DNA from 3 places in the Desulfuromonas svalbardensis genome. Region 3 is predicted to be linked to each of the others. Evidence: riboswitches for the same ligand, from Rfam matches in the RefSeq annotation. Region 3 holds a riboswitch; each other region holds the start of a gene.
The links. A riboswitch is a leader RNA that binds a small molecule or an ion and turns the genes downstream of it on or off. The one in region 3 is predicted to bind cobalamin.
Positions count from the first base shown of each region.

Region 1 (3,283 bases), 220 kb from region 3:
ATGTTGGCAACGCTGGCATCACGCGTAAATTACCCTCAACTTCGGTGAAATCCACCACTGAACTTTGCCAGCTACTGGCTAAAACCATGCGGCTATTATCTAAGGTAGCAATAGCTTGCTGATAACGGATTTGGGCTTGCGTAGCCAACGACTTAAAGCGTAACGCTTCGATGGGGGCTTTTTTTCCTGCAAGCACCCCTTCGTTGACAATCGCCAACACCTCGGCAGCTTGGCTGAGTTGATTTTGCGCCAACACCAACTGCTTTTGTGCCACTAAAATCGCGACAAAACGCTGCGATGTGGTGCTGATAAGGTTGGAGCGCGTGACCGCTAACTGTTGCTCGGCCACCAAACGTTGCTGTTCAGCCAGCTGTTGTCGCCGTGCGCGCTTACCGCCTAGCTCCACCAATTGACTCACAGACAGGGTTGATTGCATGGCATCAGTATCAGAATAGACACCACTACCAGCAAACTCTTCAAATTCAACGGCGAGTTCAGGATTCGGTCGCACAGCAAACTGCTGCCCTTCCGCCTCCGTTGCTAAGAGTGCATGGTGTTGTGCTTGCAGTTGTTGATTTTCCGTAAGCATCCGCTGTAGAGCATCTGCTAGGGTCAAAGGACTTAATTGATCAGTTGGTTGCTGCTGCGTTGCATTGGTTTGCGTTGTCTCAACATCGGACATCACCTCAGACGTTACGGCGCGGTTTTCCACGGCGAAAGAAGGTGATACGACGGTACAACACATCACAACACACGCAACAAAAGTAAACTTAGCCTGTACAGGCATAGTTGTACCTCCGCTTTAGGGGTAAACAGTTAATTTTATAGGTAAACCTTAAGGGATAAACAGGGGGTGTTGTTCGCTTAGTTCAGCATGACAATGGTGCGGTGGTGGAGAATTTGATCACGGATGCGTGGCACAAAATCTGCGATAACGCTCTGTGGTTGTAATGGCAAGGAGGTCAAACGGAAAAACGACTCATCAACAGATGGAGCCATGACAAGCGCGTCGAGTGACATTAAAACATCACGCAACCGATTCGAAGCGTAACTACTGCTGGGCAGCAGATCTAAACAAGGACCACAATGATCAACGGAAACCTCACTGCTCAACACATCATGCTCTGATTTATGCTCTTCACAACATGAATCATGCGCTTGCTCAAGAACAGTGTGACCATCAATACCAAAACACCACACGTAACTAGCGCCACTGGTCTGACCAACCAGCAGGATCAGTATAAAACTGAAGATAGAAACAAGATGTCTGAAGCGAGTATTTTTAATCATCAGATTATCTTATTCGATTGTGACCTTTTTAAGCAATGATAAAAAGCAACAGCTCTGCTTGATTCAGCAAAAATTTCTCCATTAAATCTGAGAGCCATCAGCGATATTTCAGCAATTCCACATAAAAAAGAACATCTGTACCATTTTGAAACGCCACCTTGTTAACATCTGACTTAAAAAAGTAATCATAAAAAACCTTCTAAACAGCTATTTAAAGGTTTTTTATATAGCGTAAACACTTTTGGTTCACCCTTTGCATTACTCCACAATGTCACTTATACAATTCATTTGTGCCGTTATGAAAAAACTAACAACACAATTGTGTTTCTTTTGTTATAGTTGGCAGATATAGAAATAAATCGGAATCGTGGAAGACGGTGTAAATCCGTTACGGACCCGCCACTGTAATCGTTAGTCATACGGACTAACGTAAGTCAGATACATGGCCGATTAATTTGTTCGCTTGTCTCCGTGGTATGAGATGACAGAGCAAACGCGTGGATTAAATACGGAATCCCCGCAACCTTTTAAAAAGGTTGCGGGGATTTTTTTGTTTGGGGGGACTTCATTGAAACAAAAACAGATCACTCTCATTCGCCATGGTGCCCTAGAGTCAGATCTCGATGGTTGCTATGTCGGCCATTTAGATGTGCCGCTAAGTAACAAAGGACAATCGCAGGCGAGAAAGCTTGCTGAACGTCTAACAGATCAACCCATTGACACAATATGGTGCAGCCCGTCATTGCGTGCTCAACAAACCGTAGCTCCAATTACCGAACGATTAGCACGATCCTGCACCATCAAGGTTCAGCTGAACGAGGTGAATTTCGGTCGTTGGGAGGGATTGACCTTTAAAGAGATCTGCTCAACTGATCCTGATTTGGTTGATCAATGGGCAACATTTTTCGATGATTTTTGTTTTCCCGAAGGTGAATCACAACACGATTTTCAACATCGGATTACAGAGATTGCCGAACAGATCCATAACCATTCTGGCCACCTTGCCTTGGTGACTCATGGCGGGGTGATTCGAGCCTTACTGTGTCACTTGCTCGGTTTTGAAAAACACGATTACTTAAAGTTCGAGATCAGCAGAGGCTCATTTGCAACACTAACAATACAAGACCAACAGGCTGTTTTAACAGGGCTTTACAATGACTAATAATTCTAAAAACAACATACTATATATCAGTGGTGGCAGCCGTAGCGGTAAGAGTCGCTACGCCGAACAACGCGCCGAAACCTTAGCGGGAAAGCGCAGCTATATTGCCACCTGCCCCATTATAGATGCCGAAATGGATGGCCGAATCGCCTTACATCAGCAACGCCGCGAAGGGAAAGGTTGGCTGACCGTTGAGGAGCCGTTAGATTTAGCTCAAGCCTTAACAGACACCGCCGACAGTGCGGTCGTTCTCGTTGATTGTCTTACCCTATGGATCAACAATCTTCTTTACGAGGCTGATTGCCGAGATCAAACCATAACTGAAGATCACATCGTTCACTCCTGCCAACAGGTTATCGAAGCCTGCAAGGCAGGGGATCGAACCATTATTTTTGTTACCAATGAACTGGGGATGGGCATTGTTCCAGCCGATGCTATCTCACGCCTCTACCGCGATTTAGTTGGTCGCTGCAATCAAACTCTTGCTGCTCAGGCAGATGAAGTGGTGTTGATGGTTTCAGGCTTACCACTTTTTTTAAAGGAGAACTCACCATCATGACACGGCTAAACCAATCGTTGCTCGATACAACTATTAATCAGATTACTCCCAGTGATGCGGCCATGCGCCAAACAGCTCACGAGCGCTTAACTCAACTCGCCATCCCTCACTGGGCGCTGGGTCAAATGATGGACCTTGCCGAAGATTTAGCGGCAATGACCAGCAGCATGCAACCGACGGTCAAACGCAAATCGATTGCGGTGATGGCCGGCGATCACGGCATTGTTGCCGCAGGGGTGAGTAAGTTCCCCCAAGCCGTTACCGTTGAGATG
Region 1 is NZ_AP042416.1:2,133,214-2,136,496, reverse strand. Features, by position in the region: gene ACZ5KY_RS09565 (TolC family protein) at 1-787, opposite strand, end outside; gene ACZ5KY_RS09560 (hypothetical protein) at 865-1,290, opposite strand; cobalamin riboswitch at 1,614-1,755, shown strand; gene cobC (alpha-ribazole phosphatase) at 1,859-2,452, shown strand; gene cobU (bifunctional adenosylcobinamide kinase/adenosylcobinamide-phosphate guanylyltransferase) at 2,445-3,011, shown strand; gene cobT (nicotinate-nucleotide--dimethylbenzimidazole phosphoribosyltransferase) at 3,008-3,283, shown strand, end outside.
Region 1: another riboswitch for cobalamin. It lies ahead of cobC (alpha-ribazole phosphatase); the one in region 3 lies ahead of ACZ5KY_RS08700 (TonB-dependent receptor plug domain-containing protein).

Region 2 (3,283 bases), 1.1 Mb from region 3:
TCGCTCTGCTGGTGTCCAAACAAATTCTGATTTCAATATTGCTAAGAAGCCTCCATCTAACGTGTTGAGCACTGGAAAGGTTGCCCCCCCCCAATACCTACCACGAACATCGAGCTTAACAACCAATAGAAGATATCTACATTACTGATAAAAAAGATCTCTCAAAGGCACCTCAATCTGTTGGTGAAATTCAGGGGTATTCTGATCAATAGATTGCTGTTTGCAATACACTGACAGTGCTAAATGAACATTGTTGCGAAGCTTAAACAGATCACTATAAATGAGTGGTTGACTGAGTCGCTGTATTTGGGGCGATAAAGTGATTGTTGGATCAGGAGAAAAGATATCGACCATCAAATGACTGAGGGATGATTTTGGTGGAAGAATGAGAACTGAGTCTAGTACAAAATAATAAGTGATATCATTAAGTGTAACTGACATCTTCTCAATTTTTTGGACTGTTTTACTTTTATTCCTAATGGATATATCAACTGACAACGGAGCGGCATAACTAATTTTATGCAAGGCTATTTTAAAATTTTCATCCTCAAGAAGAACAGTCTGTTCTGTTTCCAGAAAGTACTTAGTCGTGACAGTAATCGTGGGACGCACTATGTTGCTTGTCGACAAAAAGGTAAGCGGTGCACTGTTATCATGTATGGAATAAGCATAGCATGAGTCATTACACTGAATGGTGTAGCCATAACGGATTGATTGTTTGTCGAGGGGGAAATCGAGATTACCGACAATATGAGTTTGGATGGAAAAAAAATGTTTTGGTAATGAAAACCCACTGACATTTTGCACCGTAAATGCGACCTCAATCTCTTTAAGTCGTTGTTTTATTTTCTCAACATCAACTCTATATTGTTGATGGCGTAGCTCCAAAAGTTGTTGCGCTCGTTGCTGCTCTTTTTCAACTTCTGCACCGTCTCTTGCAACTCTATCCTTTGCTTGTTGACGACGTTCAATCACCTGCTGACGCGCCTCTTGCTCTTTTTCCAGTTGAAGGGACTCGCGTCGTTGCTGTTGCCTCTTAAGGACAGCGGCCCTTTTTTTCTTGGCGTTCTCAGCTCGTATCTGTTGTTGTTGTTCGTAACGTCGTTTATGTAGATCAGACTTTAGACGATCATTCAGGGCAGAGGAGATACAGATCTGACAAGGTGTTAAATGTAGACGATCACACTCAACATAGGAGATCTTTTTAGGGGCAGAGAGCAAACTGCGACAGAATGTTCGATGAAACAACGAACTATGCCGTTCAGAAACAAACTGTTTTGACTGAACCGTTATCTCTTCATTTGCTGCCATGCACTGAAGAGAGAGGCACTGAATACACAGAATGCAAAGAAAGAGTATTTTATACAAACTATTACGCTTAAGAGGAAACACGATTCAATCCACTCTACTCTAATTCAGAGAAAAAACTAATCAACCGAACAGTTTTAATAAGTCCCAAGACTAAATCATCCATCTAAAACTAGCCACTGTTTTAATTTTTCCATTTTATTCGTTAAATTTGGACCAACAATAAATAGCGATTGACCATTAATAACTCAGTGCGCTATATGAATAGCCAATTGAGTGCCATTAAAGGCTGTTATCCAAACTAAAAATGGACAACAAAGGGAAGACGGTGCAAATCCGTCGCGGTCCCGCCGCTGTAACCAGTGACGAACATCACAACAACCACTGCTTTGGACAATACAAAGTGGGAAGGTGTGATTAGTAGAATGACCTGGAAGCCAGAAGACCTACTTGATGATGTTTGCCAAATAGATCAGCCTTCGTGGATTAAGGACTATCTTACTTTTCGCTATATGTTTATTTCTCATCGTAGAAAAAACTTCGTGGTTTGGCAGCATTGCTCATAAATTAGTGGATGAAAAACGGCATCCCCGCGATACAATAATACAGTATTGCGGGGATTTTTTTATTCGCTGCTTTTGCAGCCATCATACTCGCGAGGTAAAAAATGCGACACCAACGAATCACCGCTCTACTTTTTGCAGCACTTCTACTGTTATGCACCCTACCCGCCCTAGCCAACGAAAATGGATCGAACCAACAACTCAGCGCAGAGATGCAACGCCTAATTGAGAAAAAAGTCGATGAATTACTCGCACAACGTCTTTCGGTAGTTCAAACCGGGGGACCTCACACCATTAAAAAACCCACCATCAGCAAAGGGGAACAACATCAGATTGCTGAGGAAGTGGTCCAAAGCCTCACGCTGAGCGGCGTAGTTGAAGTGGAAGCCAACCACACTAATGACTTTGGCGGTAATAACAGTAGTGGCCTCGAACTGGCCACCGTAGAATTGGCCATTGATGCTCAGGCCCACCCTTGGGTTCAGGGCCATGTGTTGTTTCTCTACGAAGAAGGAGATGACGACGATGTTGTAATCGACGAGGCATTTGTCACGATCGGTAATAGCAAAGAAACTCCCTTCTACCTTAGTGCCGGTAGGATGTATGTCCCCTTTGGTAACTTCACCACCTTCATGATCTCTGATCCTTTAACCCTTGAAATGGCTGAGACGCAAGAGACCGCCCTTCAAGTTGGCTTCGGAGCAGAAAACTGGCACAGCGCACTCTATGCCTTTAACGGTGACACCAGCGAAGGGGATGATTCCAGCACCATTGAACAATATGGCGCTCATGTGGGTTACAGCTTTGAAGCAGGGGGCTGGAATGTTGCCGTTGACACCAGCTACACCAGTTCATTGTTCGATTCCGACCTATTAACTGAAGAATTTGGCGATGCAGCCGTTGCAGGAGACTATATCTCAGGTTTTGGCGTCCAAGGTGTGCTCGGTATCGGCAATGTTACTCTCATTGGAGAGTATATTTTGGCCCTAGAAGATCTGAATGTTGAGGGCGAAAAGATCAATCCCTACACATTCAACATTGAAGGAGCTGTCGTTGTTGAACTAGTAGGTAACGAAATGGCCTTTGCTTTGGCATGCCAAGGCAGCAAAGCTCTAGTTGGAATCTTACCGGAACAACGCTTCATGGCTAGTATTGGTATCAGCTTGTTCGAAGACACCGCTTTGACCTTAGAATATGCATACGACAAAGACTATGACGAACATGACGGTGGCAGCGACGACAATAGTAAGTCCCTCACCGCACAACTGGCGTACGAATTTTAAATAACACAAGGAGCGATACAATGAAAAAGACATGGGCTATTCTTATCTCTACCCTGCTACTACTCGGTTGTGCCCTGAGTGCATCGGCTCAGGATAAAACCGCCATTGTTCTAGCCAACTTCGGCACCA
Region 2 is NZ_AP042416.1:2,993,442-2,996,724, forward strand. Features, by position in the region: gene ACZ5KY_RS13445 (cell envelope integrity protein TolA) at 142-1,392, opposite strand; cobalamin riboswitch at 1,566-1,776, shown strand; gene ACZ5KY_RS13450 (LbtU family siderophore porin) at 1,976-3,154, shown strand; gene ACZ5KY_RS13455 (sirohydrochlorin cobaltochelatase) at 3,175-3,283, shown strand, end outside.
Region 2: another riboswitch for cobalamin. It lies ahead of ACZ5KY_RS13450 (LbtU family siderophore porin); the one in region 3 lies ahead of ACZ5KY_RS08700 (TonB-dependent receptor plug domain-containing protein).

Region 3 (3,283 bases):
TAAAATGTTGCAAGGGCGCTTATTCTCCTACGGCGATGCTCAACGCTATCGCCTCGGTGTGAATCATCATCTCATCCCGGTCAACAAACCTCGCTGCCCGTTCCATAGTTATCATCGTGATGGAGCGATGCGTGTGGATGGTAACCATGGTAGTACATTGGGCTATGAACCCAATAGCTATGGTGAATGGCAAGAACAACGCGATTTTACCGAACCACCGCTTAAACTTGAAGGTGATGCCGCCCATTGGAATCATTATGAAGATAACGACGATCATTTTAGTCAACCGGGTAATCTGTTTCGTTTGATGACAATGGCGCAGCAGCAGGCGTTATTTGGCAATACCGCCCGAGCCATGGGCGATGCACCACGACAGATAAAAGTGCGCCATGCTAAGCATTGTTATCAAGCGGATACTGCTTATGGTGAAGGTGTTGCAAAAGAGATGAATTTGACCATGGACGAAATTCAATCATAGGTATATTTTAATAGCGACAATGGGTCGTGTAAATCATGCAATTTAAAAGGAGAATGATCATGTCAAAAAGTGTTCAAGGGACTGAAACAGAGAAAAATCTACTTAAATCGTTTGCGGGGGAAAGTCAGGCTCGTAACCGTTATACTTATTTTGCTAGTATTGCTAAAAAAGAGGGTTTTGTTCAGATTGCGGATGTTTTTGAAGAGACCGCTGCACAAGAGAAGGAGCATGCGAAGCGTTTCTTTAAGTTTTTAGAGGGTGGCGATCTGGAGATTACCGCAACCTATCCAGCAGGAAAACTTGCCACAACAGCTGAAAATCTTCTTGCGGCGGCCAACGGTGAGGAAGAGGAACACACTGAGTTGTATCCAGCTTTTGCTGCGGTTGCTCGTAAAGAGGGTTTTGTCGACATTGCTGAAGCATGGGAGGCTATTAGTGTGGCTGAAAAGCAACATGAGAAGCGTTACCGTGATCTGTTGGCTAATATTGACAACGGTGTGGTGTTCAAGCGTGAGGAGACTGTGACATGGCGTTGCCGTAATTGCGGATATCTTCACACTGGTCCTGAGGCATTAGAGTTGTGCCCAGCGTGTATTCATCCTCAAGCACATTTCGAAATTCTTGGTGAAAACTGGTAGTTTTCTACCAAGGTATTAAGTCAATTGTTTCAATTTAAAAGCCCTTCACTGTTGATAAGTGGAGGGCTTTATTGTGCAGAGTAGGGATTGTGATACACAGGTAATGTTGTTTAGTTATTTGTTTCCTTGTTTGACTCATTGGTAGAATCTTGGTAAAAAGTAGTGGTTTAATCATTTAGTATAAAACATTGTAAATACATACAAACTATTTCAGATGCTCGAAATGAGCTTAATAGGGAACCCTGTGTAAATCAGGGACGGGCCCGCCGCTGTAACTAGGGACGAACGCTGCTTAATGTCACTGCCAAATTTGGGCGGGAAGACGCAGCAAGTAGGTTGATCTAGAAGTCAGAAGACCTGTCTGAGGTATCGTGATGCGTTTAGCCCTAGGCAGGGATGCGTGTTTAAGTCTTGTGGATGGAAAAGGGAGATCCCAGGTCGATATTATTCGGTCTGGGTTTTTTTGCGCCCAGATCATTGGTAGATGGTAGGAGTGTAAAATGGTTAGATTGAAATGGTGTGTATTAACGGTTGTATTAATTTTGACGGCAACGGTGGCTTGGGGGCAGACTGAACTAACGACGTATAATTTGGAGCAGATGGTGGTGACAGCGGAACGCTATCCTGTGCAAGAGAAGCAGTCATCGCGGTTTATCACCGTGGCAACAGCAGAGCAATTGATCGAAACTGGGGGGAATAACCTCGTTGATGCTCTAAAACGGGTAGGTAGTTTATCGTATAAGTCGCTAGCTCCTCTCGGTGTTAGCCGTATGGGGATGAAAAGCGAAGTGAGTATTCGCGGCTTAGAGGATGGCGAGTTGGTTTTGATTAACGGTGTGCCAATTCAAAGTGCCTCGGGTGGAAGCTACGATTTAAACGCCATTAGTATTGATCAAGTAGAGCGTGTTGAAGTGTTAAGTGGTGCCGCATCAACATTATATGGTGCTGATGCGATGACAGGCGTCATTAACATCATTACCAAAAAGACTGCAGGTAATTTTTCGCCGTATGCGCGTGTTGAATTCGGTGAAGAGGGTTATCAAAACCATCAGTTAGGTTTTGTCAGTAATCAACTAAATATGGGGCTGAGTTATCAGCGCTTGGATGGTATTGATACCATCTACCGTAAGCTTTCATCAACTAAGGGCTACACTTACGACATGGAGGGGACGGATCACTCTTCGCTAAGCCTCAATTATCAACCGAGTGAACATCTGTTTATCAATTATCTGTATAGCCGGATAGAAACGGGTTTTACACGCCGATACGATAGCCCAACCAAAAGCTCAATTATTTATGATCAAAATCAGGATAAACACTTCACCAATATTCGCTATGAAGCCGACCATTTTAAAATCAAAGGGTTCTACTCCTTTGATCGTCTAGTAAAAGAGCAGACCTCACCAGAAAAACCTGAAGAAAAGCGGCGTACTTACAATTACGGCCTCAGCACCGATTACCGTTTTGATGCGTTATCTTTTCAGCACACTGTCGGTGGCGATGTGATTCGTCGTGTTGCAGATTATGATTACTCATATGGTCGTCATTATCGGGATGATAGCGCGTTATTTTGGCAGGTGAAACGGGAGTTTCTTGAATGTTTAGTGTTTAATGTTGGTGCGCGTGAACAGCTGGTGGATGCCGCCGATGGTGCACGTGATTACAGCCGATTTTTACCCAGCGCAGGAGCAATATGTCGAGTCAACCCAGCTTTAAACCTCTTTGCTAATGCGGGTAAAGCGTTTCGTGCACCGAGTTTTAATGACCAATATTATAAGACCGATACCCGTGTTGGAAATCCAGACCTGAATCCTGAAGAGGGCTGGACCTATGAAGCTGGAATAAAATACGATCATCGCTTTATTCGATTACGTGTTGCGTTGTTTTTGATGAAATTTGAGGAGAAAATTATCTCTTATACGCGTCCAGACGGTATGAATAGTTATTACAATTCCGTTGATTACGAAAATAAAGGGGTGGAGTGGGATGCGACCTTCTTTCCATTTGATGGTCAAGACAATCGGTTGAAAAATATCACTCTTTCGGCGCGTGGGTTTGTTGCCAATCCGATTGCAGATGATGAAAACGGTGATGAAAATCAGGTTGGACCGCGAGTACAAACAGCTTTTGGCATAAATTACTTAGGGGAAGTGGTTACTGTGAATTG
Region 3 is NZ_AP042416.1:1,910,552-1,913,834, forward strand. Features, by position in the region: gene ACZ5KY_RS08690 (catalase) at 1-478, shown strand, start outside; gene rbr (rubrerythrin) at 538-1,116, shown strand; cobalamin riboswitch at 1,312-1,495, shown strand; gene ACZ5KY_RS08700 (TonB-dependent receptor plug domain-containing protein) at 1,617-3,283, shown strand, end outside.